3 regions of the Streptomyces sp. NBC_01166 genome follow, and region 2 is predicted to be linked to each of the others. Evidence: riboswitches for the same ligand, from Rfam matches in the RefSeq annotation. Region 2 holds a riboswitch; each other region holds the start of a gene.
What was found. Region 2 has a riboswitch for ZMP and ZTP ahead of glyA (serine hydroxymethyltransferase). Riboswitches for the same ligand answer to the same signal wherever they lie in the genome.
Positions count from the first base shown of each region.

Region 1: it holds a riboswitch for ZMP and ZTP, as region 2 does, so the genes downstream of both, OG379_RS02410 (bifunctional 5,10-methylenetetrahydrofolate dehydrogenase/5,10-methenyltetrahydrofolate cyclohydrolase) here and glyA (serine hydroxymethyltransferase) in region 2, are expected to answer to the same signal.
Region 3: it holds a riboswitch for ZMP and ZTP, as region 2 does, so the genes downstream of both, OG379_RS05420 (phosphoribosylaminoimidazolecarboxamide formyltransferase) here and glyA (serine hydroxymethyltransferase) in region 2, are expected to answer to the same signal.

Region 1 covers NZ_CP108613.1:465,264-470,651, reverse strand. Annotated here, with positions in the region: gene OG379_RS02425 (alpha/beta hydrolase family protein) at 1-527, opposite strand, end outside; gene OG379_RS02420 (hypothetical protein) at 942-1,112, shown strand; gene OG379_RS02415 (GNAT family N-acetyltransferase) at 1,182-1,688, shown strand; ZMP/ZTP riboswitch at 1,927-2,012, shown strand; gene OG379_RS02410 (bifunctional 5,10-methylenetetrahydrofolate dehydrogenase/5,10-methenyltetrahydrofolate cyclohydrolase) at 2,035-2,901, shown strand; gene OG379_RS02405 (TIGR03620 family F420-dependent LLM class oxidoreductase) at 2,920-3,810, opposite strand; gene OG379_RS02400 (glycerophosphodiester phosphodiesterase family protein) at 4,028-5,101, shown strand; gene OG379_RS02395 (MFS transporter) at 5,126-5,388, opposite strand, start outside.
Region 2 covers NZ_CP108613.1:5,662,627-5,668,014, reverse strand. Annotated here, with positions in the region: gene OG379_RS26255 (D-2-hydroxyacid dehydrogenase family protein) at 1-252, opposite strand, end outside; gene OG379_RS26250 (NERD domain-containing protein) at 327-1,406, opposite strand; gene glyA (serine hydroxymethyltransferase) at 1,564-2,859, opposite strand; ZMP/ZTP riboswitch at 2,898-3,020, opposite strand; gene OG379_RS26240 (hypothetical protein) at 3,197-4,837, shown strand; gene OG379_RS26235 (Ku protein) at 4,870-5,388, opposite strand, start outside.
Region 3 covers NZ_CP108613.1:1,175,053-1,180,440, reverse strand. Annotated here, with positions in the region: gene OG379_RS05425 (ABC transporter ATP-binding protein) at 1-1,342, shown strand, start outside; gene OG379_RS05420 (phosphoribosylaminoimidazolecarboxamide formyltransferase) at 1,336-2,550, opposite strand; ZMP/ZTP riboswitch at 2,521-2,610, opposite strand; gene fabD (ACP S-malonyltransferase) at 3,145-4,011, shown strand; gene OG379_RS05410 (hydroxymethylglutaryl-CoA synthase family protein) at 4,064-5,323, shown strand; gene OG379_RS05405 (acyl carrier protein) at 5,369-5,388, shown strand, end outside.

The sequences.
Region 1 (5,388 bases), 5.2 Mb from region 2:
TTGATCCGGGGATCGGCCAGAGCAACTTCCGCTCCGTCGTCGGGATCGGTGATCCGGGCTCCCAGCAGCACACTCGCGGTGTGCCCGCCCATCGAGTGCCCGGCCGCGGCGACCCTGGTCCGGTCCAGTCGCCCGAGGAGCTGCGGGACGGCGGCCTCGATCGCGTCGAGCTGGTCGAGGACGCTGCTCATGTCCTCGGCCCGCGAACGCCAGTACAGGGGCGCGCCGGGGGTGTCGGGATCGAGGTTCAGTGTCCTCGAGCTCAGATGAGTCGGCTGGATCACGGCGAACCCGTGTGACGCCCAGAAGTTCACAAGAGGGGCGTAACCATTCAGTGAGGAGAGGTGGTTCGAGGGGCCCTGCCCGTGCGAGAGGAGGGTGACCGGCAGGGCGCTCCCGCTCATGGGTGCGGAGACCCGCACCTCCAGATCCACAGCGCGTCCCGGAGCCGACAGCACCACCGGACTGACCGACAGGACGGGGGCGGGGGAGCCGAAAGCATCCGCCGCGTGGGTCGATTCACTCATGTGCATGTCCATTCAAAATCGATGCAATGGCCTCCGCCGCAGGTCCGGTCCGCCGGGCGTGGGCGGGCAGAGGCATCCGGTCGCAGCTCCACTGAAACCGGACCGCTGTTCCGATTAGAATACGGAGCAGCGTTCCGCTTTGTCAACGACGGTCCGGGGAGAGCGTGGTGGTGCTGCGGCCGACGGCGGCTGCCGCGATTCCCGGGCCACATGTCCTTCGACGTGGGTGAGAACTGGGCGGCGCACGGTGGCGCCGACACGCACGACGTGGTTGATCGAACCGCCGGGCAGGGCGACTCGGCCCCGGCATCGTGCACGATGCCACCTCGGCGCCTCGACGGAAACGCGGCCTCCGGCCGGCGTGATCCAAGCATGCGGGGGCACACGTGTTCCAACAACAGAAGGAGCAACGTCATGCTGGGTATAGCCGCGGCAGTACTGTTCTTCATCGCCTTTCTGATCAACGCCGCCGACATAGCGACGAATGACATCTTCGCCTCGACGAATGTCATGCTCATCGGCCTCCTCCTGCTGGCTCTGCACGTCGCAGGCATCGGTAACGGGCGGCGCGCCGGCCGGCGATGACCGTCGCCCCGGGTGCTCGCCCGCCCGGGGCGGCGCACGCGGGGGCCGGGCGCCGGGGACAATGCCCCCATGCGTATCCGCCCCGTGAACGTCGAAGAGCTTCCGCTGCTCCAGGGCATCGAGCGAGCCGCCGGACAGTGCTTCCGTGACATCGGCATGCCCGAGATCGCCGAGGACGAGCCACTCCCGGTCGGTGAACTGGCGCGCTACCTGAGGGACGGGACGGCCTGGGTCGCCGTCGATCCGGCGGACGCTCCAGTGGCCTACCTCATCGCTGAACACGTGGACGGGAACCTCCACGTCGAGCAGGTGTCCGTCCACCCGGATCAGGCACGTCGCGCTGTCGGACGCGGGTTGCTGGACCATCTCGCCGGTCACGCGGCGGCCTGCGGCGCGCCGGCCCTCACCCTGACCACGTTCGCCGATGTCCCCTGGAACGCTCCCTATTACGCGCGCTGCGGCTTCCACCCGCTCGACGACAGCGAGATCGGCCCCGGCCTGCGGGAAATCCGCAGGCAGGAAGCCGCTCACGGCCTGGACCGATGGCCAAGGGTCTGCATGCGCAGAGACCTGTGAGGCGGTGCGCCCGGAACTGCGCGGGGGCGCCCCGTCGTACGACGGATACCAGGTCCACGGGCCCGCAGGCTCGGCCGAGCAGCAGTGCGCACGGCTTCGCGCACCTTCAGGTTTCAGCACCTGTTCGGGATTCCGGGAGGTGTCCGGTGTGTTGTGTGGGGCACGTCAGGAGCATTCACCGTTCGCAGGCCGTCCTGATCGAGGACACCGAACGGGAGCGAGGCGTCCGCTACAGTGCTCCGTGGGCCGTGACTGGCGCTGAGGTGGAGCACCACCGGGGAGCGGTCCGACGGGAAGTCGATGCCGTGCGCCTGGGCGATTGGTCAGCAACGCCTGGAGGGCAACGATGACTCCGACTCAGTCGGCCCAGCTCATGGATGGCACCAGCCTCGCCGCACGCGTCGTCGAAGAGGCCGCTGCCAAGGCGGCCGAGATCGCAGGGCGCACGGGAACCAGCCCCTGTCTGGCGACGGTGCTGGTCGGGGAGGACCCCGCCTCGGTCACGTATGTCCGCATGAAACGAGCCCGCTGCGCCAAGGCCGGCATCCGGTCCCGGCTCATCGGACTGCCGGCCGGGACCACGACCGCCGCACTGGTCGACGTCCTCACGTCCCTTTCGGAGGATCCGGAAATCCACGGCATCCTGCTCCAGCATCCTTGCGGCCCGCACATCGACGAGCGAACGGCGTTCGAGGCCATCGCCCCGGAGAAGGATGTCGACGGGGTCACCATGGATTCCTTCGCCTCGATGAGCTTCGCTCTGCCAGGATTCGTGTCCTGCACTCCCGGCGGGATCATGCGGTTGCTGGAGGCGTACGACGTCGAGCTCGCGGGCAAGCACGCTGTCGTGGTCGGGCGCAGTGCGATTCTCGGTAAACCGGTCGGGATGCTGCTCCTCGCGAAGGACGCAACGGTGACGTACTGCCACTCCCGCACAGCGGACCTGTCAGCGATCGTCCGGGAAGCGGACATCGTGGTGGCGGCCGTGGGACGCCCCAGGCTGATCCGGGGTGAAGACATCAAGCCCGGCGCCGTGGTGATCGACGCGGGCTACAACGCGGGCAACGTCGGCGACGTGGAGTACGACACCGCTCGCACCCGAGCCGGTCTGATCACTCCGGTGCCCGGCGGCGTGGGCCCGATGACCATCGCGGTCCTGCTCGCGCAGACCGTGGCGGCGGCGGCGAATCAACTAGGAGTCCAGGGGCTCTGAAGGCCGGGGAGCGGACCGCTACAACTCGTCGCCGAACGCCTCTGCCAGTTCACGCCATTCGGCCCGCGGCAGGCCGCTGCCGCCCTCCTCGGCGGTGAGGATCTGGAGTGCCACGTGGTCGGCGCCGGCGTCGAGGTACTCCTGGGTCCGGGCCTTCACCCTCTCGGCGTCACCCAGGGCGAAGAGCGCGTCCAGGAGACGGACGCTGCCGCCGCCGTCGAAGTCGCTCTCCGCGAACCCCAGGCGAAGCAGGTTGTCCGTGTAGTTGGGCAACTGGAGGTACCTCGCCAGCATGTTGCGCGCTGTGGTGTGGGCCCGGTCCGTGTCGGTGTCGAGGACCACCGAGAGTTCCGGGGCGAGCAACGCGTCGGGGCCGAGCGCCGCACGCGCCTCCGCGGTGTGTTCCGCTGTGACGAGATAGGGGTGCGCCCCCAGCGCCCGGTCGGTGGCCAGCTTCAGCATCTTCGGGCCGAGCGCGGCGAGCACCCGGCGTCCCTGGTCCACCGGAGGGTTCGCGGCGTCGAGCGCGTCGAGATAGGCGACCATCTCGCTGTACGGCTTCTTGTACTGCGGCACCATCGGGCCGTGGCTGACGCCCAGGCCGAGCACGAACCGTCCGCGCGTGCTCGCGTCGATCTCGGCGACCCGCGCCGCCACCTCCTCGGCGGAGTGATCCCAGATGCTCAGGATGCCGGTGGCCACGGTGACTGTGCGGGTGGCGGCGACGACAGCCGCGGCGTCGTCGACCGAGGGACTGCCCCCGATCCAGAGAGTGCCGTACTTCAGCTCTTCGAGCTCGGCGGCCGCTTCCGCGATCGCGTCCCTGCCCGCGTCGTCCGTGCGTGACGCGTGCAGCGCACCGCTCCAGATGCCGACCCGTCCGAATGTCTCACGCGTCTCAGAAGTCATGGTGATGTCAACAGCCACCTGAACCCGCTATTCCCCGCCGGCCAGGAATTCACTCGAACGGGGGGCAGGGTGGGGTGGCGTCGTGGAGGGCCCAGGGCTTCCTCGGGAGCGACCGTTACGCGTACGTTCATCATGTCCTTGCTGTGGGGCCTCGTGCGGGCCGAATCCCCAGGATTGGCTTCGCGGCGTCCAGTTCGACGCAACAGACGAGGCATACATGTCCCTGAGGCACGCAGTCGCCGGCCTGGCCCTTCTGCCCGCGCTCACTGTCCCAACGACCGCGCAGGCGGCCACGGCTCCCCACGAGCACGAACCGGTTCGCAGGGCGGCCTTCGACCTGCAGGCCCACCGCGGAGGCCTCGGACTGACCACGGAGGCGTCCCTCGAGGGCTTCGCCAAAGCGATACGCATGGGCGTCAGCACTCTGGAGCTGGACACCCAGGTCACCAAGGACCGGAAGGTGGTGGTGACTCACGACCGTCAGGTCAGTGCCCACAAGTGCGAGGACACCGGCCCGCTCACACCCGGCGACCTGATGTACCCGTATGTCGGCAAGTACATCAAGGACCTGACACTCGCACAGATCAAGAGCATGGACTGCGGCTTCCGGCAGCTGCCCGGTTTTCCTGAGCAGGAACAGATCAAGGGCCACCGCATGGTCGAACTGAAGGATGTCCTCGGCCTGGTGAAGAGCTACGGCGCCAAGCGGATCAAGCTGAACATCGAGACGAAGGTGGAGGCCGGGGCGCCGGAACAGACCGCTCCGCGCAAGCTGTTCGTGCGCCGCGTCCACGAGGAGATCCGCCGGTCGGGCATCGGCAAGCAGGTGTCCGTCCAGTCCTTCGACTGGGGGGCGCTCAAGGAGATGCACGAGCTCGCGCCCGCCTACCCCCTGGTGGCACTGACGAACTACGACTTCCTCGAAGTGGGGAAGCCCGGCGCTTCCCCCTGGCTCGGCGGCATCGACGCCGATGACTACGACGGTGACTTCGTGAGGGCAGCGGCGTCGGTTCCCGGGGTGACCGCGCTGTCCCCGAACTACGGATTCCCGCAGAACGGAACCGTCGCGGACCCCGGCTTCCGGTTCTACCCCGACAGGAAGATGATCCGGGACGCGCACCGGCGCGGACTGGAGGTCATCCCCTGGACCTGTGACGACCCGGCCACCGTCGAGGCGCTCATGGACATGGGCATCGACGGAATCATCACCGACTACCCCGACCGCGTACGGGACATCATGGCCGCTCGTGGCATGCCTCTGCCCAGGGCCTACCCGGCGCCGCGTCACTGACGACGCCGGGCGGAGACGGATCCGCTACGTGCCCGGCCGGCCGCTCGTGTTCCCGTTCCGCAGCACTCCCGCGAGGAGGAGAGCGAGCAGCCCGGCGAGTGGCACCACCAGGAGGCCCACCCGGAGACTCGTGGCGTCGGTGACCAGCCCGACGATCGGGGGCGAGGCCAGGAAGCCCAGGCGCATGAGCCAGGAGACGATGGCCAGTCCCGAGCCGGGCTTGAGGCCGGGCAGTTCATCGGCTTCGTGCATGGCCGCGGGCACGAGTGTCGCCACGCCGAACCCGG
Region 2 (5,388 bases):
GGTGTTGCGCATGCCGGAGGCGACGATCAGGCGGAGCCGGGGCAGCCGCTCGATCAGCGTCGCGGGGAACGGCACGCGCTCCCGGAGGGTGACGACGATGTCGAACCCGGCCAGCCGGGCGGCCAGTTCGTCCTCCGTGGCGCAGTGCTCGGCGAAGCTGACCACGTCGATGTCGTCGGCGACGGGTGACCAGTCGGCGGCGGTGGCTGCCACGGACTGGTAGTCGTCGAGCACGGCACAGCGGAGCTTCATGGTGGCTTCCCCTTCGGCGGTACGGGTACTGGCCCTGCGGCAGCACCGGGGAATCTACCGGCCGCGTCCCGGGCTCACGCGTCCAGCCAGGCCTCCCTGTTCCGCGCGACGTCGTAGACCCTCTCCACCTGGGTGGGGGTGAACACGCCCGTCAGCGGGGCGAGGACGGACACCTGGCGTTCCCGGCAGACGCGGACGCCGGCCGGTGTGGAGGCCACTTCCAGCGCCGTGACGCCGGTGAACACCAGCACGGTCTGTACGGGCACGTCGAAGGCGCAGTAAGCCTCCAGCGCGGCCCGGGCCCGCCGGGCGCCCGGTTGGCCGTCGAGCTCGTACGGCTGCGGGGCGCCGTCGTCGGTCCGCAGGGTTCCGTCGCCGATCCGCACCGATGCCCCGGGGCGGTGATCGGTGCTCACGGCGAACACGCCGCCGGGCCCGATGAGCAGGTGCCCGATCTCCGTGCCGTCCGGCAGCGGCACGGAGTGCAGGACTCTCCAGCCGTGCCGGGTCAGCCGCTTGAGCTCGGCCCCGACCCGCCGCTCCCCCGCGAGGGCACCACGCCGCGGGTCCGCGTCCTTGTGCCGCCGCAGTGCCCCGGTGGCGGCCCGTACGAGCGCGCCGGTCCCGGATTCGCCGAGCTGCTCGCGGAGTCCGGCGCCCGGCCGACGCGATGCGAGGTCGGTCGCGGGGGTCAGCGCGGGGAGGACGGCCGGCCTCCGGCGCGGCTCCGGCCCCGGCTCCGGACCGGCCACCGGATCCGGCACGGGCGTCACCTCCGGCGCAGGTACCACTTCCGGCGCGAGCACCACCTCCGGCGCAGGCGCCGCCTCCACCGCAGGCGACGGCCCCCGCACGGGCGGCGCCTCCTGCGCGGCCCCCCGCTTCCGCATCCCCCGCATGGGCGGGATCCGCGGGACCGGAGGCGGCGCGGGCGGGGTCTGCGGCCCGGCCGGTGCCTCCTCGCCGACGAGGGCCGGCAGGTCCGGGACCTGGCGCGCGAGCGCGTCGGCCACGGCGTCGCGATAGCGCGGGTGAAGGACGGTGATCGTGCCGCTGCCCCGGTCCGCCCATCCGATCGCGGTGCCGTCCGGCAGGTTCACATAGAGCCGGTCGTGCCCGAAGAGCTGCCATGACGTGACCTTGAGATCCTGCATCGTGCCCCCTCTGTTCACCCCGCCGACGTCCTTGCTCCCCCAGCCTGTACGGCTGGTCGGCCCCCGCACAGGGCGCAGAGCGGGCGCGCGGAGTCGGGAGCACGGCGTTCCGGAGCAGTCCGGGCCCTGTGTGCCCCGGACTGCTCCGGCGCCCCGGTCAGGCCAGGGGGAGACCCGGCGCCGGATAGGCCTCCATCATGGTCCTCACTTCGTCCCTGACCTTGGAAACGGTCGTTTCATCACCTGTACGAGCGGCATCGACCACAAGATCGATCCACTGCGCGACCACTCCCATCTCGGAGGCGGGGATGGACCGGGACGTCAGGGCGGGGGTGCCGATACGGATGCCGGACGGGTCGAAGGGCTTACGGGGGTCGTACGGAACGGTGTTGTAGTTGACGACGATCCCGGCCCGGTCGAGCGCCTTGGCCGCGATCTTCCCGGAGACGCCCTTGCCCGTGAGGTCGGCCAGCAGCAGATGGTTGTCCGTACCCCCGGAGACGAGGTCGAAGCCGCGTGCCGCGAGTTCCTCGCCCAGCGCACGGGCGTTGGCGACGACCTGGTGGGCGTAGGCCGCGAAGTCCGCCCCGGCCGCCTCCTTCAGCGCGACGGCGATGGCGGCGGTCGTCTGGTTGTGCGGGCCGCCCTGGAGGCCGGGGAAGACGGCGCGGTCGACGGCCTTGGCGTGCTCGGCCCGGGTCAGCAGCATCGCCCCGCGCGGCCCCCGGAGGGTCTTGTGGGTGGTCGTCGACACCACGTCGGCGTACGGGGCGGGCGACGGGTGCGCGCCTCCGGCGATCAGTCCGGCGATATGGGCGACGTCGGCCACCAGCACCGCACCGACCTCGCGGGCGATCTCCGCGAAGCCGGCGAAGTCGATCACCCGGGGCACGGCGGTGCCGCCGCAGAAGATGAGTTTGGGCCGTTCGGCACGCGCCAGGTCCCGTACCTCGTCCAGGTCGATGCGCCCGGTGTCGCGCCGCACGCCGTAGCGCACGCCCCGGAACCACGTACCGGTGGCCGAGACGCCCCAGCCGTGGGTGAGGTGACCGCCCATCGGCAGCGACATCCCGAGGACGGTGTCGCCGGGCTCCAGGAACGCCAGGTAGACGGCGAGGTTGGCCGGGGAGCCGGAGTAGGGCTGGACGTTGGCGTGGTCCATCCCGAACAGCGCCTTGGCCCGCTCGACGGCGAGGGTCTCCACCTGGTCGATGACCTGCTGGCCCTCGTAGTACCGCTTGCCGGGGTAGCCCTCGGAGTACTTGTTCTGCAGGACGGTGCCGGAGGCCTCCAGCACGGCCGCCGATACGTAGTTCTCGCTGGGGATCAGGCGCAGGGTGTCCGCCTGGAGCCGCTCCTCGGCGTCCACCAGGGCGGCGAGTTCCGGATCGGCCGCCGTCAGGGCGGGGCGTGCGGGAGCGGGACGGCGTGCATCGGACGGTTGTACGGCCACGGGTTCCTCCCGGGTCGGTCGCACGGGGCGACGTGGACCCGGACTGCCCAGGCGGACGGCCTCCGGCGATGACTTCCCGGGACGTGCCCGGGGTGTGCCGCTCCCTCGTGGTCGATTCCACGGAGCACCCTTCCGGGTACGCGCCAGTCGCGGCACTCCGCACCTTACTGCGGGGCGGTGCGTTCCGACAGCGTGCGCGCCGGTCGCGGCATCCCGCACCATACCGGCGCCAACATCCGCAAGAACGCGTGAACGGGCATGAAACTGGGCAGCTTCCCGGGGACCTGACGGGGTTCGGCGGTGGGGGGCCGTGATGGAGTCACGTGATCAGTCGGGCATGTCCGAGCCAAGACCCGGGGCCGGGCCGGAGCCGGGACCGGAGCAGACGTGGGGGGCCGGCCGGCCTCCACCGCCTCCCGCCCGGCCTCCGGCAGCCGGCCCGCCGCCCCCGGGGGCGGCGCTGCGGGCCGTCGCCGCCGGACTGCTCAGCCTCTCCGGCCTGGGACTCGGCCACGTCCTGCTGCGCCGCTGGGGCCGGGCGGCGGTGAGCTGGGCCGCGACGGGCGTCCTCCTGCTCGTCGCGCTGCCCGCGGACCCGGGCGGGGTGCCCGCCGCCCTCGTCGCCGCCTATCTCGTGCTGCTCGTCCTCGCGGGAGCCGACGCGGCCCGCATCGCCCTGCGCGCGGACTTCGGCCGGTGGCCCCGGCCCGTCCTGGCAGCGGTGCTCGGGCTGCTCCTGCTGGCCGTCCCGCTCACCGGAACGGTGGCCTACGGCTCCGCGCAGGACGAGGCCGTGGAGCAGGAGCTGCTCGACCGTCTGGAGGAGGGCGACGATCTGGTCGCGAAGGCGGCGGAGAGCTCGTTCGTCCTCTCCGGGCCCGACTACCGCTACGCGCTCACGCTCTACCGGGAACTGGGCGAGGACCACCCCGGATCGCGCGCCGCCGCCCTCGTACCCGGGCGCCTGAAGAGCTATTACGAGGCCGTCGCCACGCCGTACCGCGCGAAGAAGCACTGCGAGGCGGTCGAGCCGCTGACCTATCTGCGCACACTCCCCGGCACGGTGGACCGGAAGCTGCTCGGCGATCTCGCCGGCTGGCCCGACACCCCGCTCGCGGAGTCGTTGTACGGCTGCGGCGTCTCCCGTCTGGCCGGTACGGGGCCTGATTCCGGCAGCAAGGAGCTGGGCACACTGCTGCGCACGTTCCCCGAGTCCTCGCAGGCCGGACAGGTGGGCCCGGCCGTCAGCCGGACGATACGACAGCAGCTCTCCGGCTTGAAGGGCGCCGAGCCCTGCGACGTGACCGATCAGCTGCGGCGGACGAGCACCATGGTCGCGGAGCTCCCCGAGACCTCCGTGCCCTCCCTGGGACGGCAGGCCGACGCGGGCGTACGGGACGGGGTGTACGCCTGCGGCGTGGACGAGTTCAAGGACAAGCGGTTCGCCGAGGCCCGGCAGACCCTGACGGACTTCGCGGACACCTACGAGGAGGACGGGCGCGGGCCGCACGCCCGGGACATCGCCACGGCGGCCGAGATAGCCGAGGTCCGGCCCTCGGCCGGCAGAAGACTGCCCGGGAGCGGCAAGCCAGGTGGCGTCCGCATGGAACTCGTCATCAGCAACGGCGCCCCCAACGACGTCGAGGTGCTCTACACGGGCCCGGTCACCGGCACGGTGAAGCTGAAGGCCTGCGGCAGCTGCGAGCGGTTCAGCAGCGAGGCCACCGGCGCCGCGGGCGCCTGCAGGGCGAGCGGCACCTCGTACCCGAAGACGCGGCTGCGGCTCCCGGCGGGCGACTACCACTTCCTGTACAAGCACGGCTCGGGGGCGACGGCGGCCGCCGACAGTTACGCCTCCGGATCCAGCGTCACGCCGGGCTACTCGTATACGAGTTGCACCTACGTGATCGAGAGGGACCCGTACGGACTGGACCTGCCCACGCTGCCGGAGCCGCTGAAGCCGGCGTCCGCGCACTGAGGACAGCGAGCCTCGGCCGGCGCGGTGACGCGTCAGGCCGAGGTGCGCTTCCGCGTGCCGGGGGACGTCTTCTTCGCCGCGGACTTCTTCGCCGCGGACTTCTTGGCGGTCGGCTTCTCTGCGGTCTTCTCGGGAGCCGTCTTCTTCGCGGCCGTCTTCTTCCCCGCCGTCTTCTTCGGTGCCGTCTTCTTCGACGGGGCCCGTTTCGAGGACGCCCCGCTCTTCTTCGCGCCGCCGCTCCGGCCGGAGCCGATGTGGTGGACGTCCGCGACCTCGCCGCCGTCCTCCCCGTGGGACTCCTTCGCCGCCCGCACGCTGCTCTCCAGCGCCGCCATCAGGTCGATCACCTTGCCCTCGGGCTTCTCGGCCTCCTCCTCCGCGACGGGTTCACCGGCCGCCTTCGCCGCGACCAGCTCCTCGACCGCCTCGCGGTAGTCGTCGTGGAGGGTGTCCATGTCGGCGTCACCGAGGGTGTTCATCAGCGCGTCCGCCAGGTCCAGCTCGGCGTCGCGGACCTTGACACCGGAGTCCGGCGCGACGCCCTCCGGCGC
Region 3 (5,388 bases), 4.5 Mb from region 2:
GGACCCCTGGCTGATGCTCCTGCCCGCCGCCGTCGTGCCCCCGGTGCTCATCAGCAACCGGGCACAGAACATCATCGAGAGGGCCAAGGAACGCGGCGCCGCGGCCAGTCGGCTCAGTACGCATCTCCTCGATGTGGCCACCAGCGGTGACTCCATGAAGGAGGTGCGTCTGTGCCACGCCGAGGACCGCATCCTCCAGCTTCAGCAGGACGCCTGGGCGTCCGCGACGAAGGAGCGCCGGACGGCGCACCTTCGCGCCGCGGGTTCGCGCGCCGCGGGGCAGCTGCTGTTCGCCCTGGTGTACTCGGGAGCTGTGCTGCTGGTCATCGGGCAGGCCGTGCACGGTGCGGCGAGCGTCGGCGACGTCCTCCTGGTCGTCACCCTCGCCGCGCAGGTCAGTATCCAGGTGACCAACGCCCTGGTTCTGCTGGCCACGCTCCAGGGGGCCGGGCGGACCTTCGGACGCATCGCGGAGCTGGCGGGCTTCTCGGTGCCGGACGACTCGCCGCGGCCCGCCGGCACCGCTCCCGTTCCCCTGCGGATGACCGACGGCATCCGGTTCGACAACGTGTCCTTCGCCTACCCCGGCACCGGCACGCCTGTGCTGGACGGCGTGTCCTTCGTCATCCCGGCCGGTACGTCCGTCGCCGTGGTCGGTGAGAACGGCGCCGGTAAGAGCACTCTGGTGAAACTGCTGTGCGGGCTGTACCGGCCGACGGGCGGACGCATCCTCGTCGACGGTGTGGATCTGTGGTCCATGCCGCCCGACCGCTGGCGGTCCAGGGTGGCCATGCTGTTCCAGGACTTCTCCAAGCTGGAACTGCGACTGAGGGAGAACGTCGGCATCGGCCACCTGCCGGACCTGGACGACGACGCGGTCCTCGGCGAGGTGCTCGGGCGTGCGCACGCCGGGCCGATCGTCGCCCGGGTCCCCGGAGGGGTCGACGGACTGGTCGGCCATGCGTACGGCGACGGGGCCGAACTGTCCGGAGGTCAGTGGCAGACCCTGGCACTCGCCCGGGCCATGATGCGCGCCGATCCCCTCGTCCTGGCGCTCGACGAACCTGCCGCAGCTCTGGACGCGATGGCCGAGCACGCCCTGTTCGACCGTTTCGTCGCATCGGCCGAGGCCGCGGCCTCCCGGGCGGGCTCAGTCACACTCTTCGTCTCCCACCGTCTGTCCACCGTGCGGACGGCCGACCGCATCGTGGTCCTCAGGAAGGGCACGGTCCTCGAATACGGGGCGCACCCCGACCTGGTCGCTGCGGGCGGCCTCTACGCCGAGCTCTACAGCCTTCAGGCCCGGGCGTACGACGACCTCGGGCCCGACGGCGCTCAGTGATGGAAGAGCCGAAGACCGGTGTGCGCGAGCGCGATGCCCTGCTCGCGGCAGGCTGCCTCGACCTCGTCGGACCGGATGGAGCCGCCCGGTTCGGCGATGGCGGAGACCCCGTGCCGCTTCGCGTGGTCGACGTTGTCGCGGAAGGGCAGGGCGCCGTCGGAGACGAAGGACACCCCGGTCAGGGCATGCATCCACCGCGCACGCTCCTCCGCGTCCGGCGGGACCGCCGGCGTGCGGAGCACCTGCGCCAGCCTGTTCTCCTCGTCCTTCGTCAGATCGCCCTCGATGAATCGGACCTGCCAGTTGATCCGGTCCTGGCGCCGAAGGCCGGGCTCGAAGTCCAGTGCCCTGACGGCCGGGTGGCGCCGTAGCCACCACGTGTCGGTCTTCGCCCCCGCCAGCCTGGTGCAGTCCACCCGGGACTGCTGGCCGGCGCCGATGCCCAGAGTCATCCCGTCCCGCAGATAGCAGACCGAGTTGGACTGGGTGTAGCGCAGCACCGCGAGGCCCAGGAGCAGGTCGTCCGTCGCCTCGGCGGTGATCTCCCCGTGCCGCAGGGTGAACAGATCCCGGGTGAGGGGGACCGCGTCACGGTCCTGTGTCAGACGGAGCCCGGACACCTCGCGGGTCTCCCGCCGCGGCGGTACGGCAGTGCTGTCGGCCTCCAGGACCAGGAAGCGGCCGTTCTTCTTCTTGCTCAGCTTGTCGACCGTGCCAGGGGCGTAGCCGGGAGCGATGACCCCGTCGCAGATCACCCGGGCCAGCAGGTCGGCCAGTTCGTCGTCGATGGGGTGGGAGACGGCGGCGAAGTCCCCGTACGAGGACTTGGGGTCGGCGTCGCGGGCGCGGAGGTAGGCGCCGGTGAGTGCGCCGACCGACGTGTCGCCGAGCTGGTACAGATCCCTGACGACCTCGTCCAGCGGGCCGTCCACGGCGGCGCCTGCCGGGGACACGTGCTTGAACGAGGCGGCGGCCGGCTTGCCCAGAGCCGCGCTCGCCTCACTGACGAGCCGCCAGGCGTTGAGCGCGTCCAGCAGGTTGATGTAGGAGGGCACGCCGTTCAGCAGCCGTACGGGCCACTGCCCGGACCGCGTCGGTGCCACCTCGGCGAGACGCTGCTGCGGATTGATCCCATAGCGAAGTTCCACGTCATGACTCCCTCGGAAGGACATCGTTGACGGGAACACCCAGGCGGACGGCGTTCGCATCTGTGCGTACAGCAGCCGTTCCCCGGTGGTTGTCCACCTTCGCCAGTCGCGGCCTTCGGTAACGGTACAGGGACGACAGGAGTTGATCAATGGCCCGACAACCAGTGAGACGGGTGAGACGTGTTTCCGGTCCGACAGTAATTCCCAAGGAATGTTCAAGTCGCCTGGTAGAACCAGAGTTGACGCGCGTTGACCCTGCGGCCGTCGCGCAGTTCCGCTGATCACCGATCCGATACCGGTACTTGACAACTACTCACGGATCCCGGTGATATCGATGAGCACGACGGACCTGACCGAAGCCGTCGACCGTGGGACACGAACGATGGGGGACGACGTGTTTGTGCCGGCTTCTGACTGAATCGACAGCGCGGATATCCCATCGGCGACGAGGCCGCTACGGAAGACCGCGATCACCCTTCACTCCTCCCGGGGGCGGCGCACCCCCCGAAACGGGCATGTCATGACAGGTCGCCCGTTTTCCTGCCGTCAATGTGGACGGCGGTTTCACCCCGCATTCCTCACTGTGTTGACGTGGCGTCCGGTTTTCTCCGCATGTGTGTTCCGTGCTGATCCGGAAAGCGAGACAGGAGCGAAATGAGCACGTATGTTTTTCCGGGTCAGGGATCGCAACGCAAGGGTATGGGGCGTGCGTTGTTCGATGAATTCCCTGATATCACCGAGCGTGCTGACCGTATCCTCGGCTATTCGGTCAAGAAGCTGTGCACCGAGAATCCGAACCAACTCCAGAACGAGACGCAGTACACGCAGCCGGCGGTCTACGTCGTCAACACGCTGACGTATCTGAAGCGCACCAAGGAGACAGGACAGGTCCCGGAGTACGTGGCCGGCCACAGCCTCGGCGAGTACAACGCCCTGCTGGCCGCCGGGGTGCTGGACTTCGAGACGGGTCTGCGGCTGGTCCGGAAGCGGGGCGCGGCCATGGGCCGCATCGAAGGCGGCGGCATGGCGGCGGTCACCGGCCTCGACCGCGAGCAGGTGTCACAGCTGCTGGACCGGCACGAACTCACCGACATCGAGGTGGCGAACGACAACGCGCCCACGCAGGTGGTCGTGTCCGGCCTGAAGCCGGCGATCGCAGCGGCACGGGACGTCTTCACCTCTCTTCCCGGCGACGTGGGATTCACCGAACTCCGGACGAGCGGCGCCTTCCACAGCCGGCAGATGGCTCCGGCGCGGGCGGAGTTCGCCCAGTACCTCGCCGACACGTCACCGCGCTTCCGCGCGCCGACGATTCCCGTCATCGCGAACGTCGACGCCAAGGCGTACGACCTCGCCCGGGTCGAGACGTGTCTCACCGAACAGATCACCCAGCCCGTGCGCTGGGTGGAGACCATCCGCCACCTGCTTTCCGTCGGCCAGGAGGAGTTCGTGGAGGTGGGGACGGGGCGCGTGCTGACTTCCCTGATCGAACGCATCCGGGACGCGGCCGGGAGCGACTGAGAGCGCCGGGGCCGTGGCCGTGAGCGAGTGGCTTGGACGAGAGGGGACAAGGATGAGGTCTGCCGGGATCGAAGCGATGAACGTGTTCGGCGGCACTGCGTATTTGGACGTCATGCGGCTGGTCGACCACCGCCGGCTGGACAGGGCACGCTTCGAGAACCTGCTCATGCGACAGAAGACGGTGGCTCTGCCGTGCGAGGATCCGGTCACGTTCGCCGTCAACGCCGCCAAACCGATCGTCGACGCGCTGACCGATGCCGAACGGGCGCGGATCGAAATGGTGATCACCTGCACCGAATCGGGTATCGACTTCGGGAAGTCGCTGAGCACCTATGTGCACCATCACCTCGGACTGAGCCGCAACTGCCGGCTGTTCGAGATCAAGAACGCGTGCTACTCCGGGACCGCGGGCTTCCAGACGGCCGTCAACTTCGTCCTCTCGCAGGCGTCACCCGGTGCGAAGGCGCTGGTCGTCACCACCGACATCTCCCGGTTCACCGTGGTGGACGGCGGTGACGCGCTGACCGAGGACTGGTCCTTCGCGGAGCCCAGTTCCGGGGCCGGCGCCGTAGCCATGCTCGTCAGCGACACGCCGACGGTCTTCGAGGTGGACGCCGGGGCCAACGGCTACTACGGGCACGAGGTGATGGACACCTGCCGGCCCACGGCCGACAGCGAGGCGGGCGACGCCGACCTGTCGCTTCTCTCCTACCTGGACTGCTGCGAGCAGACATTCCTCGAATATCAGCGTCGGGTGGCCGACGCCGATTACCGCGCGACGTTCCATCACCTCGCCTTCCACACACCGTTCGGCGGAATGGTGAAGGGCGCGCACCGCACCATGATGAGGAAGATGTCGAAGTCCTCCCGGGCCGAGGTCGAGAGCGACTTCCTGGAGCGGGTGGAGCCGGGAATCCGCTACTGCCAGCGCACCGGAAACATCATGGGCGGAACCGTCTTCCTCTCATTGGCGAGCACGATCGACAACTGCTCCATCGATGCTCCACGACGCGTCGGTGTCTTTTCCTACGGCTCCGGCTGCTGCTCCGAATTCTACAGCGGGGTCATCACGCCGGACGGCCGGGAAATGCTCCGCGGAATGGAAATCGCCCGGCATCTCGACGCACGTCACGAACTGACGATCCCGGAGTACGAGGACCTGTTGTCCGGAGGCGGCGCAGTCACTTTCGGTACGCGTAACTGGAAGCTCGACCCCGCCACACTTCCGGCCGGAATGGCGACCGGTCGGATGACCGGCCGGCTCATCCTGCAGGAGATCAACGAATTCCACCGAGAGTACGTCTGGGCCTGACGCACCCACCACCCGACACAGCAGAAGAACAAGGGGAGTCGCGAAATGCAGCGGGACGAGATCTT